Regions from separate parts of the Bacillus sp. es.036 genome, predicted to be linked through region 3. Evidence: riboswitches for the same ligand, from Rfam matches in the RefSeq annotation. Region 3 holds a riboswitch; each other region holds the start of a gene.
What was found. A riboswitch is a leader RNA that binds a small molecule or an ion and turns the genes downstream of it on or off. The one in region 3 is predicted to bind cobalamin.

Region 1: it holds a riboswitch for cobalamin, as region 3 does, so the genes downstream of both, ATG70_RS20135 (acyl-CoA thioesterase) here and ATG70_RS16430 (ABC transporter substrate-binding protein) in region 3, are expected to answer to the same signal.
Region 2: it holds a riboswitch for cobalamin, as region 3 does, so the genes downstream of both, ATG70_RS14310 (ribonucleoside-diphosphate reductase subunit alpha) here and ATG70_RS16430 (ABC transporter substrate-binding protein) in region 3, are expected to answer to the same signal.

What each region holds. Positions count from the first base shown of each region.
Region 1 covers NZ_PDIZ01000003.1:270,149-276,573, forward strand. The annotation lists gene ATG70_RS20110 (tetratricopeptide repeat protein) at 1-697, shown strand, start outside; gene ATG70_RS20115 (threonine/serine exporter family protein) at 844-1,605, shown strand; gene ATG70_RS20120 (threonine/serine exporter family protein) at 1,621-2,070, shown strand; gene ATG70_RS20125 (DoxX family protein) at 2,180-2,596, shown strand; gene ATG70_RS20130 (DsbA family protein) at 2,612-3,268, shown strand; cobalamin riboswitch at 3,412-3,595, shown strand; gene ATG70_RS20135 (acyl-CoA thioesterase) at 3,709-4,203, shown strand; gene ATG70_RS20140 (AI-2E family transporter) at 4,358-5,437, shown strand; gene ATG70_RS20145 (LLM class flavin-dependent oxidoreductase) at 5,723-6,425, opposite strand, start outside.
Region 2 covers NZ_PDIZ01000001.1:2,804,340-2,810,764, forward strand. The annotation lists gene proB (glutamate 5-kinase) at 1-586, opposite strand, end outside; gene ATG70_RS14300 (hypothetical protein) at 940-1,254, opposite strand; gene ATG70_RS14305 (ribonucleotide-diphosphate reductase subunit beta) at 1,376-2,413, opposite strand; gene ATG70_RS14310 (ribonucleoside-diphosphate reductase subunit alpha) at 2,428-4,659, opposite strand; cobalamin riboswitch at 4,796-4,971, opposite strand; gene ATG70_RS22835 (hypothetical protein) at 5,193-5,315, shown strand; gene ATG70_RS14315 (sensor histidine kinase) at 5,321-6,425, opposite strand, start outside.
Region 3 covers NZ_PDIZ01000001.1:3,275,509-3,281,933, forward strand. The annotation lists gene ATG70_RS16425 (FecCD family ABC transporter permease) at 1-41, opposite strand, end outside; gene ATG70_RS16430 (ABC transporter substrate-binding protein) at 25-1,008, opposite strand; cobalamin riboswitch at 1,144-1,327, opposite strand; gene ATG70_RS16435 (ABC transporter permease) at 1,584-4,166, opposite strand; gene ATG70_RS16440 (ABC transporter ATP-binding protein) at 4,163-4,846, opposite strand; gene ATG70_RS16445 (sensor histidine kinase) at 4,942-5,946, opposite strand; gene ATG70_RS16450 (response regulator transcription factor) at 5,948-6,425, opposite strand, start outside.

The DNA of each region.
Region 1 (6,425 bases), on a different contig from region 3:
CCACCTATATCTCCAGTCTCCTTGTGAGGAAGAATTGGACCCACAATCCCTTATCCATGTCACACTCTCTGAACCTGAGAGAGCTCGTCTGCTTTGGTTAATGTACGCTGAAGCGCCTCACCACTTACAACTCAGGAAAAATGCTTTTGAAGCGCTCATGTATTTGAATAAAACAAGCGAAGCGATTCATTTATTATCCGAAAAACAGAGAGCGATCTTACAAAGTGAATATGAACTTCTACTAAAAGCCTTTCAAGATGAAAGCATCTCCATGGCAGCTATTGATTTCATTTCTCTACAAAATTTACTTGGACATAAAGAAAATCGACCTTACCTAGATGGTTTGCTTCATGCGCTTATACCAAGAATGCTCCATGAATTTGGATTAAGCTACGTCTATAGTTGGGTGAAGCCTTTTATTGAGAAAAACAACGATCTCTCGATACTATCAACGGTGCAAACGATGGTAGATATTCAGGATGATCCCGATAAGCAATTTCAGTTAGGAAAACTTTATCATAAAATGAAGCAGTATGATGAAGCGATTACCTGCTTTGATTGGGAGATGGAGCTTCATCCAACAGACCCAACTCCAGTACAATGGTTAACGAAAGTTTACCGTGAGATGGGTAAGGTAGAAGAATCCAATACGTATATGTCAATCTATTCACAGATGCAAAGGACTTCACAGCAATAGCGCGGGGCTAAGCCTTGCGCTATTTTCTCTTTTTCTCAACGTATTAAATAATCGAAAGGGTGACTACGTTAATATTTGATAAATATTAGCAGGTTCATATAAACTAAGTGTCATTAAGATTATTTTAAGCTTGTCAGGAGCGAGGTATGGAAAATCAATCGAGTTATGCGTACGACATTATACAAGTGTGTCTATTGGCAGGAAAGGTCATGCTACAAAACGGTGGAGAGACGTATCGAGTAGAAGATACGATGACGCGAATAGCGGACGCTTACGGTGCTTCTCATTCGAATAGTTACGTAACACCAACGGGTATTATTTTTTCAATTGAAGGTCCTGAACCTTCCAAAACGCAGTTAATCCGCATATCAGATCGAACGACTGATCTCGATAAGGTGACAAAAGTAAATAGTATTTCCAGACGGATAAGTAGCGGCGATTTATCGATTCAAGAAGCATACAATGAGCTTTATCGTCTTGATAAGATGACCGAGCGCTATACCTTTCCGAAACAATTCATTGCTGCCGCGGTTGCCAGCGGTTGTTTCTTAATTATGTTCGAAGGTCAGTGGAATGATTTTGTGCCTGCCGTTCTTGCTGGCGGAGGTGGCTTTTATAGTGTAACCCTATTTAATCGTCTCGTACCTATAAAGTTTTTTGCTGAATTTCTTGCTTCATTCGTAATTGGTCTACTTGCTGTTCTATTTGTTTCGATCGGACTTGGTGAACAACTCGATAAAATTATTATTGGTTCGGTTATGCCACTTGTTCCGGGTTTGTTAATTACAAACGCTGTAAGGGATTTAATGGCTGGACATCTTATTTCCGGGTTATCAAAAGGCGCAGAAGCTTTTTTAACAGCTTTTGCAATCGGAGCCGGTATTGCGCTTGTCGTATCATTTTTGTAGAAAGGAAGTAAGGAAATGACATTTGTTGCTCAGATTGTAACGAGCTTTGTGGCAAGCGCAGCTTTTGGCTTGTTGTTTAATGCACCGAAATCCTCCCTAATAAAAGGTGGGTTTGTCGGCATGTGCGGTTGGATGATTTATTATGTTATGGAAGCGTTAGGAATCGATGTAGTCGTTGCAACGGTGACCGCTTCTTTCTTTATTGCTGTGATTAGTCAGGTTTTTGCAAAAATGTACCGGACGCCCGTTATTATTTTTAGCGTAGCGGGAATTATTCCGCTTGTTCCTGGTGGATTAGCGTATGATGCGATGCGGAATTTTGTCCAAAATGACTATAACAATGCCATTAACCTCGCAGCAAAAGCTTTTATGATTTCAGGTTCGATTGCAGTCGGATTAGTATTCTCAGAAGTGATTAACCAGATCATCCGTCATTCGACACTTACAAGACGTCAAAAGCAGTGAAAAATAGGTCGTAATCCTTTTGCGTCATAGCCATTCCCTATGATAACGTTTAAGCGGATGACTCTGTCGAACGGTGTCAAATAATGTTAGTATCTGGGGAGGATCAGCGATGAAAACCTATCCCCATCTCGGATTGTTAACAATTCGATTGGTCGTAGGTGTGCTTTTTTTTGTTCATGGGTTTTTAAAGTTTTCTGGAGGTATTGAAAACACAATAGCATTCTTTGAAACAATTGGGATTGCTGGTTTTCTAGCTTATGTTGTTGCTGTTATTGAGATAGCTGGAGGAGTTTTAATGATTCTTGGCATAGGAACACGTTTCATTAGCGTGTTATTTTCTATGATTCTAATCGGCGCGCTTCTTACAGTAAAAAGGTCAACAGGTATGCTTGGCGGCTATGAGTTAGATATCGCTTTTCTAGCGATGTCGGTCTCGCTTTTTTTAAGCGGAGGCGGGCCTTATAGCCTTTCCAACTGCTTGATCAGGTCGTTACCATTTAACCAGGAGTCGGAATCGAAGGATTAAAGAGGAAGTGAGTGAATGGCTAAACCTAAAAAGAAGTTAAAACGAAGTGCCAGATGGTTTTTCTTAATTGTAGGTATTGTGCTTGTCCTTTTGGTTATTAGCATGCGATTTAAGCCATTTGCTGATACGAAAGGCTTTCAGTTAGAAAATCAACCTTTTCTAGGAGAAGAAACGGCTCCGGTAGAATTGGTGGCTTTTGGTGACTATCGGTGCCCTTCCTGTCAATCATTTAATCATTCTTTCCTTCCATTGATTCAAGAAGAACTAATTGCTACGGGGAAAGTTAAATTTTACTTCGTTCAGCACCCATTTGTAGGTGAGGATTCAACTAAAGCAGCTGAGTTTGCTGAAGTGGTTTATCAAGAACTTGGTAACGATGTTTTCTGGCAATTTCACCACGTTGTCTATGATGAGCTTCAGGTAGATAAAAACAAACCAACTTTGTCGTTTTTAACCGAAACTCTTAGTGGATTGGTGAGTGAGGAAGAAACAGATAAGGTTGTTGCTGCCTATAAAGGTGGAGCCGGTGAAAAAGCAGTAGAAGCTGATCTTGCTTATGCAAACAAGCAAAATGTTTCGGCAACCTCTGCCTTACTGGTTGATGGAAAACGATTCGAGGGAAACAGCCTATCAGAATTAAATAATATGGTTGAGAACTCTACGAGTGAATGACTATTAGGCGCCTAAATGGCGTCTTTTTTTTAGACATTTTGTTAAACAAACGTTTGATTAATAAAAAAAGAGATTAAACAAACGTTTGATTAAGGACGTGTCTTGACTTTGTAAAGAAAGAAGTAAAGAATGAAGAAGTACAATTGAATAAATATGGAAAAGGTGTGCTGGATCCAGTACATAATAGGGAAATTGGTGTAAATCCAATGCGGTCCCGCCACTGTAAGAAGTATAAACGATGCGTTATTTCACTTATCAATGATAGGGAAGGAGTATTCGTTCTAAGAAGCTTCAAGTCAGGAGACCTGCCTTTTCTAAAGCACTGATTGACCTACGGATGATAGGGGGGTGTATCGAGAAGGCTAGATGATGCCTATTCGTTATGCATGCTCTTATGTGAAGAGGATGCATTTTTTATTGTTTGGAAAAGGAGAGAGGATATGAAAAAGACAGTAAGCGAATCAAGAGTCTATAAGAGCAGTCGTATTTTTCCACCGGACTTGAACAGTCACGGAACCTTATTTGGAGGGAAATTACTTGCGGACATGGATATGTTAGCATCAATCGCAGCAACAAGGCATTCTCGTCTAGAATGCGTCACGGTATCAATGGATACAGTTGAGTTTTTGCATCCTATTACCGAAGAAGATTCGATTCATTATGAAGCATTTGTCATTTGGACAGGAAAAAGTTCTATGGAAGTTTTTGTGAAAGTAACCGCTGAACATTTATTGACAGGTGCAAATCGTATAGCAGCTACGTGCTTTATTTCGTTTGTTGCTTTGCTTGAAGGAAAGCCGATGCAAGTCCCTGGAATCGAACCAGAAACAGAAGGGGAGAGGCAACTTAATGTGCTGGCGCAAAAACGAGCTCAAAAACGATTGGAACGTAAAGTAACAAGTAAGAACTTAGCGGAAATTTTAACCATGTTATAACAAAAATGGGGGAGCGGAGTTATCCGTCTCTCCTTTCTTACGTTTTCATCCTGATTACTTGGAATAAGAAACTTTTTTTGAAAACGAAGTTAGGAAAAGATAGTTGAGTGGTATAGGAGTTAGAGTGCAACGAAATAACCAAAGGAGACGACCAATGTGGATTAAACATGATTTTTTTAAGTATATTACAGGTATAATTCTATTATTAATTTGTTTCTTCTTTTTAACGGAGTTAGGTTTAGTAAAACCAGTAAAAACAATTATCGGTACACTTTTCTACCCCGTTCTTATTGCTGGCTTTTTATACTATGCGATTAAGCCAATTGTTAAGTTAATGAAGAAAATTCCCTATGTGTCGGATCTTGCGGCGATATTAGTCGTGTTTTTAGCGATTGCAGGTATCCTCTATACAGGTTTTACTTTTCTAGCAAATCCGATTCAAAGCCAGGTATCTGAGTTTTCAAAGGAATTACCTGAGAAGTTGAAGGAATCAGCAAAAGATGCAGAAAAGATGATGGAGAATAAGGATATGGGAATGTTTTCGGTAGAAAATCTCCAACAAAAAGCAACAGGCTTTTTAGGGAATTTAACACAAAATTTGGGTGATCATATAATGCAAGTTGTTAGTGCATTAACAAGTGCCACCACAGTTCTTGTCATTGTGCCTTTTGTTCTGTTTTATTTCCTTAAGGATGATCACAAATTAAGTCCTTTTCTGTTGAAGTTAATCCCTAATAAACATCAAGGGGAAGGGCGAAAGATTCTTCATAAGATAGATGAAACGCTATCTGCTTATATCATCGGGCAAATTATTGTAGCGATTGTAGACGGTATCTTAATGTATGTGGGCTATTTAATTATTGGCCTACCTTATGCATTAATATTAGGACTGTTTGTTATGGTCACAGCTGTGGTTCCATTCTTTGGACCTATCATTGGAGTTATCCCAGCACTTGTGGTGGCTTTAACTCAAGAACCTATTTTAGCGTTGTATGTGATTATTATTACAATAGTCGTTCAACAACTAGAAGGAAACCTGGTAGCCCCTGTAGTACTTGGCAAAAGGTTAAACATTCATCCTTTAACGATTATTTTACTACTCATTGTAGCAGCTGCTTTATATGGCTTTATTGGAATGCTGATTGCTATCCCACTTTATTCAGTTATTAAAGTCATTGTTAAGAATTTCTATGAATTCTATCGCATACGGCATCGAGCGGAATTAACTGAATAATGATGAACTCCCCTAATTCGTTTAAGAATAGGGGAGTTTGTCTTTTAGATGTCTTTATAAATGGCTCTTTTCGTAGATATTGTTGCTTTTAGATAAGCGGTTAATTTCCGCTCCTACCCGCTTTCCGCGGGGCGGGCGGTGAGCCTCCTCGTCGCTTTCGCTCCTGTGGGGTCTCACCTGTCCCGCTAGTCCCGCAGGAGTCGAGCATCCTTCCGCTACAATTAGCGAAGCGTGGTTTTTTATTCAATAATTGATTCAAAAGCAACAATCTAATAGAAAAGAGCCTTATAAATAAAGGTGTGCAAGGCGTTCATATGAATTTTTCCGTTCTTTAGGGTCGTGTAAGTTTGTCAGTACCATAAATTCTTCTGTCTCATAAAGCTCGCCCAAGTCATCGATTTTCTTTTTTACTGTAGACGGAGAACCAATAATCATTCGCTTTCGGTTTATCTCTATCCTTTCCTTTTCGGAAGCTGTATATCGATATTTCCTTGCTTCTTCAGGAGAGGGAATACGACTATCGAGGCCTTTTTCAACACGTAAAAGCCAGAGGTCCTGGCTTTGAGCAAGTTCCTCAGCATGTTCATCTGTTTCTCCACAAACAACAAAAAGCGCTATGATTGCTGATGGGGATGAACTATAGTAGGTTGATGTGAACAATTCATAGTAGGTTTTTAACGTATTTTCTCCTCGATCGGGTTTAATGAAGTGGCCAAAAACATAGCCAATGCCTAACTCTGCTGCTTTTTTTGCACTATTTTCTCCCATGCCCAGAAGCCAGAGAGAAGGCGGGGTATTAGTTTGTGGTGCTGCTTTGATACCAGCATATTCATGTCCGCTAGGCATGGAATCAGTTAAGTAGTGAGAAAGCTCTTTTAACTGACGAGGAAACTCATTTAAGTTTTTATTTACGCCATCTGTTAAAGCAAGTCTCGTTTTTGCTGTACCTCCAGGAGAACGTCCTACGCCAAGGTCAATTCGACCGGGG
Region 2 (6,425 bases), 470 kb from region 3:
TATCATCAATCTCTGTCAGCGAGTGATATTTGACTGCATCAGGATTTGTGGCCGGATTCGAATCATAAATGCCGTTCACATCCGTTAAAATAATGAGCTCATCTACATGAACAAGGCCGCTTACAAGAGCTGAAAGCATGTCGTTATCTCCAAACTTTAACTCTTCCGTTGAGACCGTATCATTTTCATTAATAATCGGCATGACACCTCTTGCCAGTAATTCAGACAGCGTATCGAACGCATTTTTGTATCGTTCTTGATTTGAAAAATCAGGGCGTGTTAACAGAATTTGAGCGACTGAAATGTTCCGCTGATTGAATTCCTCAATATAAGATTTAATGAGTAAACTTTGTCCAAGAGCAGCTGCAGCCTGCTTACCTTTTAACGTAACTGGTCTTGAAGGATAGCCTAACTGTTTAAATCCCGCTGCGACTGCGCCTGAGGAAACAAGAACCACCTCATGGCCTTCTTGTCGAAGCAACGTAAGTGCATCCACGTGATCCAATAACTTATTTAAATCGATCTCACCGCGCCCATTTGTCAGTGAACTACTCCCAATTTTGACAACAATCCGCTTCTTCCCCATACTCTCTCTCCTTATATAACCACGTTCATAAACGTTGATGAAATTTCTAAAATTTTAACACAAAAAAAGAAAATTGTATTGCTTTACGTCACTAAAAACAAAAAGAGTCTCACTATATAGAGATAACGGTGAAAAGAAACCTACAAAAGAAAAGGAACGCTTTGTCACTTACTAAACAAAGCGTTCCTTTTCTCAAGCATCGTTAAAAACCTCAACAGCGAGAAGGTTCAATCAAAGGTGTGCCTAAAAGCGCCCAAGTGTGGGTAGTATGCTCAGGTAGATAATCCTGATCAACAGACACCTTTTCTCTAAGACGCTTTTGATCTTCAAAAGAGATCCATTCCTCCAACTTATCAGGGACAGCAGCCCCTATTTCGGTAGCCATATTGTCTCATACATTGATAGACACACGCTTGGTACATCTGATCATTTTGTGCATAACTTTGATAGCAGTTATTCAAACACTGTTGATAAAGATTGTGCTGGGTTGGCGGCAGTCCACCAGGTCCAAGCCATGGCTGTTGATGTGGATATGGCTGTATCCAACCTCCTCCATTGTATCCTGGTGGAAGACCTCCAGGGCCTAACCACTGTTGCTGTGGAAAATCCCATCCACCTGGACTCATAGAGCCACCGCCATAAATAATTCGTTGATGATCGTTTGGCAACATCAATCTTCCTTTCTTCATTAGTCACTCGCTTCATAATTAATTTAGTAGGAGGACAGCTTAACCGTGCTTGGATTAAAATAAAAAGGAGGGAACTCGACTCCCTCCTTTTTCGCTCTATTTATAAATCATCAAACCCATTATCATCAGACACTTTCGTATATTGGCGTGACTTCTGTTCAAAGAAATCACTTTTACCAGCATTCACATCGGCATACGCTTTGATCCACCTCATTGGATTCTCACGATGCCCTTCAAAAGGACGCTCGATTCCAAGCTGGTTCACGCGCGTATTGGCCATGAATTTAATATAAGCACTTAATTCGTTCATTGTAATACCAGGAAAGCGATCACCGATAATGTACTCTCCCCATTTGATTTCAAGCTCAGCTGCTTCTCGGAAGGTGTTTGTAATAAAAGCATGGTTCTCTTTGTTATTAAGCTCAGGATGCTCTTTGAAAAGTTCCTTCACGATGTTTACGAATAACGTGACGTGAAGCTGTTCATCACGATTAATGTAGTTAATCATCGTTGAAGTCGACACCATTTTTTGATTTCGAGCAAGGTTATAAAAGAAAGCAAAGCCAGCATAGAAGAATAGTCCTTCAAGGATAATGTCATATACGATCGATTCAAAAAACGTTTGCGGTGATGGATTCTGAACAAATGCTTCATATCCAGATGCAATAAATTGATTACGTTCTAAGAGCACGTCATCATGCTTCCAATATTCAAAAATTCGATCCTGCTCATGTTTATTGACAATCGAAGAAAGCACATAGCTATAGGACTGATTGTGCACAACTTCCTGAAAGGAGAGCACTTGCATGAGCGCAGATAGGCTTGAATCTGTTAAATAATCTGCTACTTTGCTCGAATAGTCAGTTTGAATTGAGTCTAGAAAAGCGAGAAGCCCAATGATTTTCTTAAACGTATCTTGCTCGTCTTTACTTAGTGCTTCCCATTGCTTTACGTCGTTTGACATATTGATCTCAAACGGGGTCCAAAAGTTTCCTAGCATATTTTTATACATCGGATAGGCCCAGCTAAACCGGACATCATCCCAGTTTAGAACGTTTGAGCTCTTACCGTTAATAATCCCTGTTGAGCTATTCGGTGCAGACACGTCATAGAGCTTTCTTTTCTGTATCGTTTCCACTTTGATCTCCTCCTTTAACTTGCGCAGCTTTCACAGTCATCGATCTCGACTGAAGTACTTCTTGTGTAATACGTTGTCTTTAACCCTTTTCTCCACGCCGTCATATGAATGTTGAGCAAGTCCCTTGCTTTCACCGTGCTCTGCACATAAATATTAAATGAAATGGACTGATCGACGTGGCGCTGTCTTGCCGCATTCTGTTCAATACTCCACAGCTGATCGATATGATAGGCAGACTTATAATACCAGGTTGTTTCTGGTGATAGATCAGGTGCCGTTACCGGAATTTTGTAATTCTTTTTTTCCTCTGAATATTCTTTTTGAAAAATTGGATCAATCGAGGCTGTCGATCCGGCTATTAAACTCGTTGAACTGTTTGGCGCTACAGCTAGTAGATAAGCATTCCTGACACCACTTTTATGAACCTTCCCTTTCAGGGCGCTCCATTTATCGTTCGTATAACCACGTTGTGTAAAGTACTCCCCATTTTGCCAATCAGAGCCTTCAAAAAGAGAATAACTCCCTTTTTCAACCGCAAGTTCATGACTCGCCTGTATGGATAAATAATTAATTGTTTCATATAGTTCATCTGCATAGTTTGCTGCTTCATGACTTTCCCAAACGATCCCCTTTTTCGCCAGTAAGTGATGCCAACCAAACGTTCCAAGCCCAATGCTTCGGTATTTCTCATTTGTTAACTGCGCTTGAGGTACTTCAATCGTATTAATATCAATGACGTTATCAAGCATTCTTACTTGAATCGGGATTAATCGCTCTAGGGCATTGGCTGTAACCGCACGTCCAAGATTTATACTTGATAGATTACAAACGACGTAATCACCAGGCGTTTTCGTAATGATTATCTTACCGTCTTTCGTAATCTCCTCTTCAACGGTCGTCGCACTCATATTTTGCATAATCTCAGTACAAAGGTTTGAAGCATAGATCATCCCAGCATGCTTATTTGGATTTGCACGATTAACCGTGTCACGATAGAACATGTACGGCGTACCTGTTTCCAATTGAGATTTCATGACTCGCTTCATAATCTCAATCGCTGGTACCGTTTTTCTGGAAAGCTCAGGATGGTTCACACACTGCGTATATTTCATACGAAACTCTCCTGATCTTTTTTCTTTGTCATAAGCATCTTCAAGAGAGAATCCCATCACCTGACGGACTTCATGCGGATCAAACAAATGCCAGTCTGCACGGTCTTCTACAGCTTCCATAAAGACGTCTGGAATACACAAACCAGTAAAAAGATCATGCGTCCTCATGCGTTCGTCCCCGTTATTAAGCTTGGCATCAAGAAATTCAAAAACATCTTTGTGCCAGACATCGAGATAAACCGCAACAGCGCCCTGGCGTTGACCTAATTGATCCACACTAACGGCTGTATTGTTTAGTTGCTTCATCCAAGGTAAAACTCCTGATGAATTCCCTTTAAACCCTTTGATATCACTTCCACGCGAACGAATTTTCCCAAGGTATGCGCCAATTCCTCCACCATTTTTCGATACAGTAGCGACGTCCGTATTGCTGTCATAAATGCCGCGGAGGCTGTCATCCACTGTATCAATAAAGCACGAGCTAAGCTGTCCATAACTTTTACCGGCATTGGAAAGCGTCGGTGTCGCTACGGTCATGTAGAGATTTGATAGTGCCCAATAAGCTTCTTTAATGAATTCCAGTCGCTTTTCTTTCGGTTCATTCATCATCAGTGTCATCGCAATGACAAGAAAGCGTTCTTGCGGTAATTCAAACACATTTTTTTCATGATCGGTAGCAAGATAGCGGTCTGCAAGTGTGCGAAGGCCAATGTATGTAAAAAGACGATCTCGTGTTGGAGCGATGAACGTCGCTACCTGATCCACTTCGTTTTTCGAATAAGATTGAAGAAGTGCTTCGTTATAAATCCCTTCCTCCGTTAGTTGTTGTAGAAGCCGATAAAAGTTTCCTTTCCCGTATACTTCCTTTTCATTTCGGTTACGAAGAGAATTCCGATAAAGCGTACGCAGATGAAAAGCAGCTGCCACATAAGTCCAATCAGGTTCCTCTGCCGTAATTCGTTCCAATGCATTTAAGACAAGGATATTGTCAATCTCGTTTTGCGTAGCGTTTTCTGTTAGGCCATCTATTGTTTTCGTAAGAAAGCTTGCACGACTCAGTAAAGTATACTCATTTAGAATGGCTTTTACTTCCTCCAACATCGTAGTTAACTTCGTATCAACAACTGTGCTCATTAACCTCTCTCCTTTATGAATCCATTATAAAAGGCTCACTCTTAGAAGAGTGAGCCTGGAGAAAACGACAAGTTAGACGTGCACATCCGTGCACATTTCCGATGCCATCTCTCACCCTCAATCCCCGAAGAATAGAAACGTTTTTGAGTACACGGCAGGTCTACTGGCTTGTGCTTCGTCCTCGGCAAACCTTCCCAGATTATTCTCCAGTGGTTTCTTGCCTCGTCCACACGACAGTTGCGGGGACAGCTCCGGATTCAGACCGGATTCCCTTTTAAGTCGTTCTACGACACCGCATACTCAACTATTTAATTATTTAAGATTTACCCCATATATAGTATGCAAATCACTTTTATACTACTAAATATTGATAACACCATCTTACATGACCCATCGTTTTTGCACAAGCTCTATTGTTACATTGACGAGAATTTATTTCAACTTTAAAGACAAACACCTATCACAATCACTTCGTTTAAGCATATATTGTTAACACCTAAAAAAGTTTCCTTAAGGAAAGAAAGGTGAGTGTGATGAAAAAAACGACATGCTTTAAGAAGCTTGCTGGCTACACACAGCTCTGTCAGAAATTCGGTCTTCTAAGCGAAGAAGAAAGCAAAGAAATTCTACAAAAATTATATGAACACAAAACTTAATACCTTCATCCTGGTGGTAAAGGAAGCGTGATGATAACCCTTCCTCCCTTTTTAAGATTTTCTGCGTAAATTTCACCATGATGCTTTTCTACAATTGTTTTCGTAATTGCCAATCCGATTCCAGAGCCTGACTGATCTCCTGTATAAAACCGTTCAAAAACACGATCGGGATTTTCTCCAAATCCAGTACCATCATCTTGAATTTCGATCGCAACCTGATTTTCCTCTTTCCGCATACGAATTTCGATGAGAGATGAGGCGAATCGTAGGGTATTCCCAATTATATTCAAGAAAGCTTGCTTCATTTTATCTGCGTCTACCTCTACATGAACCGCAAAATCACCATCATATTTTAGCTTTAACCCGTTCTGGTAAGCTAATGGTTTTACTGCCGTCACCGCTTCTTTCATAATAAGTTGCATGTCAACTACTTCGTAGGTGAAAGCCTCTTCTACTGTTTCCAGTCTTGTTAAATAAGAAATATCTTGCACGATTTTCTTGAGTCGCTGCGTTTCATTTACGATTACTTCAAGACTATCCCCCACTTCTTCTCCGACAATCACGTCGTCTAGAATCCCTTCCGCATTCCCTTGGATTGCCATTAACGGGGTTTTGAGTTCATGAGAGGCATTTTGAAGAAATTCTTTTTGGTCGAAATCATTCTTTCGTAGCTGATCCGTTAGTTCTTCGAAGGTTTCCGCTAGTTCATTAATTTCATCTTTTGACTTAAGTTTTAGTGGAAGCTGTGGCTTTCGCATACTAAATCGTCTCATGTGATCTGCCAGGAGACGAATCGGTCCTGTTATGCCTCTTTGCATCCAGGCAGCTAGGAGTACCGCAACCGCCGCAGAAACGAAGAGGCTGACCGCCTGGGCCTGTTCGATGATTCGATTAAAGCCTTCCAAACTCTCTACCTTTGTAAAAAGGACAAGACGGCCAATTTGCTCACGAGAGGCATTGATTGGCACTTCCTCTGTAACAAATAGCTTCCCCTTATTTTCTTCATACTCCATTTGAACGTCTTCATCGACATTTGAATAAATCGTCCTGTCATTCTGGTTATAAATAATGAATTGAGAAGAAATTAAATTCCCCGCCATTTCAATCCTT
Region 3 (6,425 bases):
GCAATCGGATAGGCAATGAACCGTTTATTCAGCAAAAACATCCGGGTAAACCGCTTTTGCAAGTTCCTCTACTCCTTCAACGAGACGAGGGCCTGAGCGCGTCACAAGGTCCGAGTGCACGTCGACAACTTGCTCTTCTTTTACCGCCGTTACGTCCTGCCAGCCGTCGCGGCTTAACACTTGCTCAACAGTGTTTTCTGTATAGTAGCCGTACGTTGTGATGATGACGTCAGGGTTCGCTTGAATGATTGCTTCCTGGTCGATCTGGTTCCAGCCTTCCTCGTCGTGGGTAACATTTTTCGCGTGAATCATCGACAGCATGTCATCCATGAACGTGTTTTTTCCTGGAGAGAAAATTTCAGGCGCCGGTGCGACTTCGACGAAGACGTTTTTCTCATCTTCTTCAGGGATGCCTTCAGCTTTTGCTTGAATGTCTTCAAGCTGCTTTTTCATATCGTCGATCGTTGTTTTTGCTTCTTCTGTTTCGCCTGTAGCTTGTCCGATCATTTCGATCGAATCGTACACTGCATCAAAGCTCTTTGCATCGTTTACAACAAGTACAGCGATTCCAGCATCGCGAAGCTGTTGAAGACCAGCTTCTGAATTATGTGCGCTTGAGCCGTGGGCAAGTACAAGGTCCGGTTTCAGGGAGATGATTTTTTCGACGTTAAATTCCATGCCGCCGATTTTCTCAATATCCGCCGTTTCTTCTGGGTAGTTCGCGAAATCAGAAACGCCGACAACTTCTTCTCCAGCGCCAAGGTCAAATAGAATTTCGGTGTTACTTGGAATGAGGGAAACAATTTTTTCTGGATCGTTCTCGATCGTCACTTCCTTATCGAGGGCATCGGTGATGGTTACTGGGAAAGCGCTATCTTTTGATGATTCAGCTTGATCGGTTGTCGTATTTCCTTCATTTGTTGCGCTGTTCTCTTCACTTGCACCGCAACCTGCGATGATTCCTGTGACGAGAAAAAGTAAAACGAGTAGTGAATAAAGCTTTTTCATGTGTGTTTCTCCTCCTGTACAATGATGTCTCTAAAATAAAAAAATCCCCACGCCGGAGGGCATGAAGATGGTCGAATGGAAGTAACGGTGCATCAAGGCACCTGAATCCGTTCGCACATCCCTATCCTCGTAGGCTGTTCGCGCTTGATTCAGGCAGGTCTCCTGGCTCATGGTTATCGCGTGCTGCTCCTTCCCATTCGTTGTGCGAACAGTGGATTCTGCAGCAAGCGACCATTTACAGTGGCGGGACCGCGCTGGAATTGCACCAGCTTCCCTTTTAAGTCTTCATTGAAAAGACACCTGAATCGATCACTATGAAATTTCGTAACAAGTTTATTATACATGATTGTATGAGTGGGGGGAACTGTTGTCTTTTTTGGGGGTCAGGCTCCTCTCTGACCCCTTCGCTTTCATTCACATCGATCCCCTTATTCGTTAAGGCTTCGAAGAAATTCTCAGACTTACAAAAGCAAAAAAAGCGTCCCTCATTGAAGGACACTTTTGCTACTTTTGTCTTTTGGTGGGGTCAGGCACGAGCCTGACCCCACCTCCACCTCCCCTTCCACCACTCACCCTTACACATTCTCTTGCTTCAGCGTATCGACGATATTATTTTTCTCTAATTTCTTAATGGAGTAGAACATTGCGGAACCTACGATGATGAAGATGGCAATGATCACAAAGAGAAGACTCATCCACGGCAATGTGAACCCATAGACGAACGTATTTCTAAATGACAAATACATCAGGAACATGATCGCAATGCTGATTGGAATCCCGTAGAGGATCGCCTTCATGCCATAGAAGATGCTCTCGTAGTTCATCATTTTATTAAATCCTTTCGGTGTCATCCCAATGGACTTCAGCATAGCGAATTCTCGCTTGCGAAGAGAAATGCTTGTCGAGATGGTATTGAAAATATTTGCGATGGAGATAAGTGAAATTAACGATATAAATCCGTACGTGAAGACAGACATGAAGAGAATCATCTGCTTGTCGCGCTGTCTATTTTGAAAAACATTATAAACATACAGATCGGATCGTTTCCCCTCTTCAATCGCTTCTTGCGTCGCCATTGAATCTGAACTGTTCATATAGAGAGAGGTTCGCACGTCTTTTTGAACTTCTTTATCGATCAGCCCATTCATGGTTTCCTCCGAAACGATGAAGTCGAGTCCACCGGCGCCAGACCTACTCACACCCATTGGCAGTTCATCCGTTAATGCACCGATCTCAACGTTGTTTATTAATTTTACTTCCTCTGTTTCATAATTCATTGAATATAGCTCGATGCTTTCCCCTATTCTGGCGTTGAGAGACTTTGTTTCCTTAATCTTGCTTGTCTCAGGATCCATATAAGAGACGTTTTCAATCAAAATACCGGCCGGTTTCTCCGGATCCTGAAGTTTCTCTGCATCCATGCCTACTTTTTTTGCATATTCGTTAAAGCTTTGTTCGTCTAAGCCATGTAAAACCGCATTATATTGGTATTTTCCATCCTTCAGTAAGCTCTCATCTTGATATAAGTTTTTCTCTAGCCCATCTGGAATAGCATCATCATCCACATAGGTGTTTAGCATTAGTTCGTTGATTATACTTGCATTCGTTACATTCTTAAGGTTCGTAAACGGCTCAAGATCCTCTTTCTCAACGCTGTTTCCACTTATTTGAATATCATAATTGATGTTTTGCTGAGAGAGCTCAACGGATTTTTCTAAATTCGACGTAAAGTAGGAAACCGATAGGAACAGGATAATGCTAATCACAAGTGAAAAAACGGTCACCTGATACCTTCTTTTATTCCGCTTTAAATTCTTCAAGCCGATCTCAGCTTCGATCCCAAATAATTTTCGAATCAGTTTTGAGGTCTTCACTGTTTTGCCAGATAGCTTAATGTCCTGCGTTTGTCGGATGGCATCAATGGCTGAGATCTTCGATGCTTTGCGTGCTGGCATATAGGATGAAATAAAAATCGTGATGATCGAAATCCCGCAGGCAACGAGAACACTTAGAGGCGTTACGACGACCTGGAGCTTTTCTGTACCCCCAAGAGCCCCTTCAATAAAGGAATTAATGAACATGAAAGTAGCCGCTATGCCAGCAAATCCAGCAAGAACGCCGAGCGGAATACTGATCAGGCCGATAATCGCTCCTTCAAAAAAGACCGATGTTTGCTTCTGTCGTTTCGTCGCTCCAACGCTCGCCAGCATTCCTAAATGTCTAGAACGTTCCGAAACGCTAATTGCAAAAGCATTGTAAATCAATGCAACTGAACCGATAATGATGACGCTCATAATAATTCCAGTTAACAGTAGCATTGTTTGTAACAGATTATCGTTATCGGTCACGCCATAGTAGCGAAGCAGTTCATCGTTGAACGTGACGTTTTCAATATTGTTTTGTTTCGCCAGCGTTTCTGCATGCTTATACAGAGATCGTTTCACTTTGTCTAACACGACGACGGCATCAACGGTGTCCTTGCTATTCATAAGGCTTTGATCGACATAGCTAATCGCCGTATAACCGGGCGCCCACGCGGGTTCCCATGTAGGACGTTTGATTTTTCCTACAATCGTATACGTTCTCGTGTTCTCATTTTCTAATGACTCACTTGCACCTTCTACATCCGTTTGGAGGGGATCTTTTTGAGAAAAAGGACGTTCAACACCTTCCATCAGACGTTTGCCAACGTTCAGTGTGATTTGATCGCCTATCCCGTGTTTCAACTTTGCATTCCCCGCAACTTCTTCAGACAATACAATCTCATTGTCTTCCTGCGGCAAGCGTCCCTCGCTTATTTCGATTGGGAAGTTTTTGAATCCCTGCTCATTGTATTCTTTAATAAACAAATAAGGTTTGCTTTCATTTTGAGGTTCATCTAATTTGGCATAACCTACATCGTTTGCGAGAATCAGAGTCTTGGTTGATTTGTCGCTTTCGATCGCTTCGATTTGATTGGAATCGACGTTCTCATATTGAACATGCCACTCTCCATCCGTCGCGATCGATTGTCGTTGCAAGAGATCCATGAACGATACACCAAGCGTCGCGACAGCCATAACCATCGCTACGGAAATTATGACACCAATGATGGTAACCAGTGTCCGTCTTTTGTTTTCCTTCAAATGCCTCACGGTCAGTTTGTTTACGATGTTCATGGACGGATCACCTCGTCTTTGGCAATCCTCCCGTCTTCAATCGAAATGACGCGATCCGCTTGTAAAGCGATGCGTTCATCATGTGTAATGACAATCAGCGTTTGGTTGTAATTTTTATTAAACATTTTCAGAAGTTCCATGATCTCACTGCTATTTTGACTATCCAAATTTCCGGTCGGTTCATCAGCGAGCATAATGGAAGGATTACTAATGAGTGCCCTCCCAATTGACACACGCTGTTGCTGGCCACCTGATAATTGGTTCGGCAAGTGCCCAAGCCGATTTTGTAAGCCCAATGTGCCGACGATATTCTCAAGCTGCTTCTGATCAACTTTATGTTCATCCAGTAGCATCGGAAGAGTGATATTCTCTTCCACAGTTAAGATGGGAATCAAATTATAGAACTGATAAATCAACCCGATTTGCCTTCTTCTAAAGATAGCAAGCTGCGTTTCATCGAGTTGATAGATGTTTGTATTATCCACGAGAACGTTGCCGCTTGTCGGTCGATCCACGCCACCGAGTAGGTGAAGCAAGGTTGACTTCCCTGAACCAGACGGCCCAATGATCACCACAAATTCTCCCTTTTTAACTGAAAACGAGACGTTATCAAGTGCCTTCACGGCCGTTTCCCCTTTGCCATACACTTTAGACAGATTTTCTATTTGTAAAATATCCATTGCAGATTCCCCCATAAATTTAATGTACCTTCAGTTTATCTGCCTAAAATGACGTTAAAGTGACTCTTAGGTGACAGTTTAGTCACCTGGCCTTTCTAAACAACTTGCTTATAAAATTTAATGTTAAATTCGGTACCCGTACCCTTTTCACTCGTTACTTCAATATCCCCATTCTGGCTAGTGATAATGCTGTACGCCATCGCAAGACCGATTCCAACGCTATCGTCTCCCGCATTCTTCCCCCTATAAAATCGTTTAAAAATATAAGGCAGATCTTCTTTTGGAATGCCATTTCCATTGTCTGAAATGATGATTTCGGTATATAACGGATTGTCAGAATACGAGAGTGAAATCGTTCCACCCTCATCGGTATGCTCCACGCAGTTTTTTAATATATTTAAAAGCGCCTCCGAAGTCCAGTTAAGATCGCCAACGAACGTGACCCCGTCATCCCCGGTTATGTTTAAGGTTTGCTGTTTAATATCGACTGGGATAAGAATAGATTCTACTGCTTTTTGAATCACTTGCTGAGCGGAAATTCTTTCTTTTTTAAATATCACCGTCCCGGCATCGATTTTGGATAATTTCAGCAAAGAGGAGACAAGCCATTCGATCCTTTCTAATTGAACGCGAATGTTATTGGTAAATTCCCCCCGCTTCACCTTATCTAAATTCGGATCACTCACTAAATCTACCATCACTAGCATCGAAGTTAACGGGGTTTTGAGCTGGTGGGAAATATCTGAAATGGCATTGGTTAATTTCACTTTATCTTCTTGTAAAAGGGAACGGTGCTCTGAAAGCATCATCGTAACTTTATAAATATCATTCTTTAAAATACTGAGCTCACCCTCATGGTTATTTCTCACATCCAACGTATAATCCCCACTACTAATCTGTCTCAAATAACCAGAAAGCTGCTCGATTTCACGGTATCGCCATCTTGTAAAAAACACAAAACAACTGACGAGCATGAGTGAGGTAATCAGTGTTAAGAGTGCCGCTTGGTAAGAAAGCACGAACACAGCGAGTCCCGTTGAAACAAGAATGATTCCAGCAATAACGAGAAAAAGAAGACGAATTTCACGATTACGCAGCAACCTAATCACCCACCTTATAGCCTAAACCACGCACGGTTTTAATGATTTTGGGGCTCTGTGGGTTGTCCTCAAGCTTTTCGCGAAGACGCTTAATGTAGACAGTCAGCGTATTGTCGTTGACGAAATCACCAGCCACATCCCATATCCGTTCTAATAGCTGATTCCTCGTTAAAACTTGTCCAACGTGATTGGCGAAAATAAGGAAAAGCCTATACTCAAGCGCAGTTAGAAGAACTTCCTCGCCTTTTTTATAAACCTTGCCTTCTAGCGTATTGATTCGGATATCTTCAATCGTGATGATGTTAGTGGATTGTGGCTGTGGTTGCTTATTGTAACGACGCAACACCGATTTAATTCTCGAAAGCAATTCACGAATGCGAAACGGCTTTGTGATGTAGTCATCCGCTCCCATATCAAGACCCATAACCACATTTACTTCATCATCAAATGCCGTCAGAAAAATGACCGGTATATCGCTC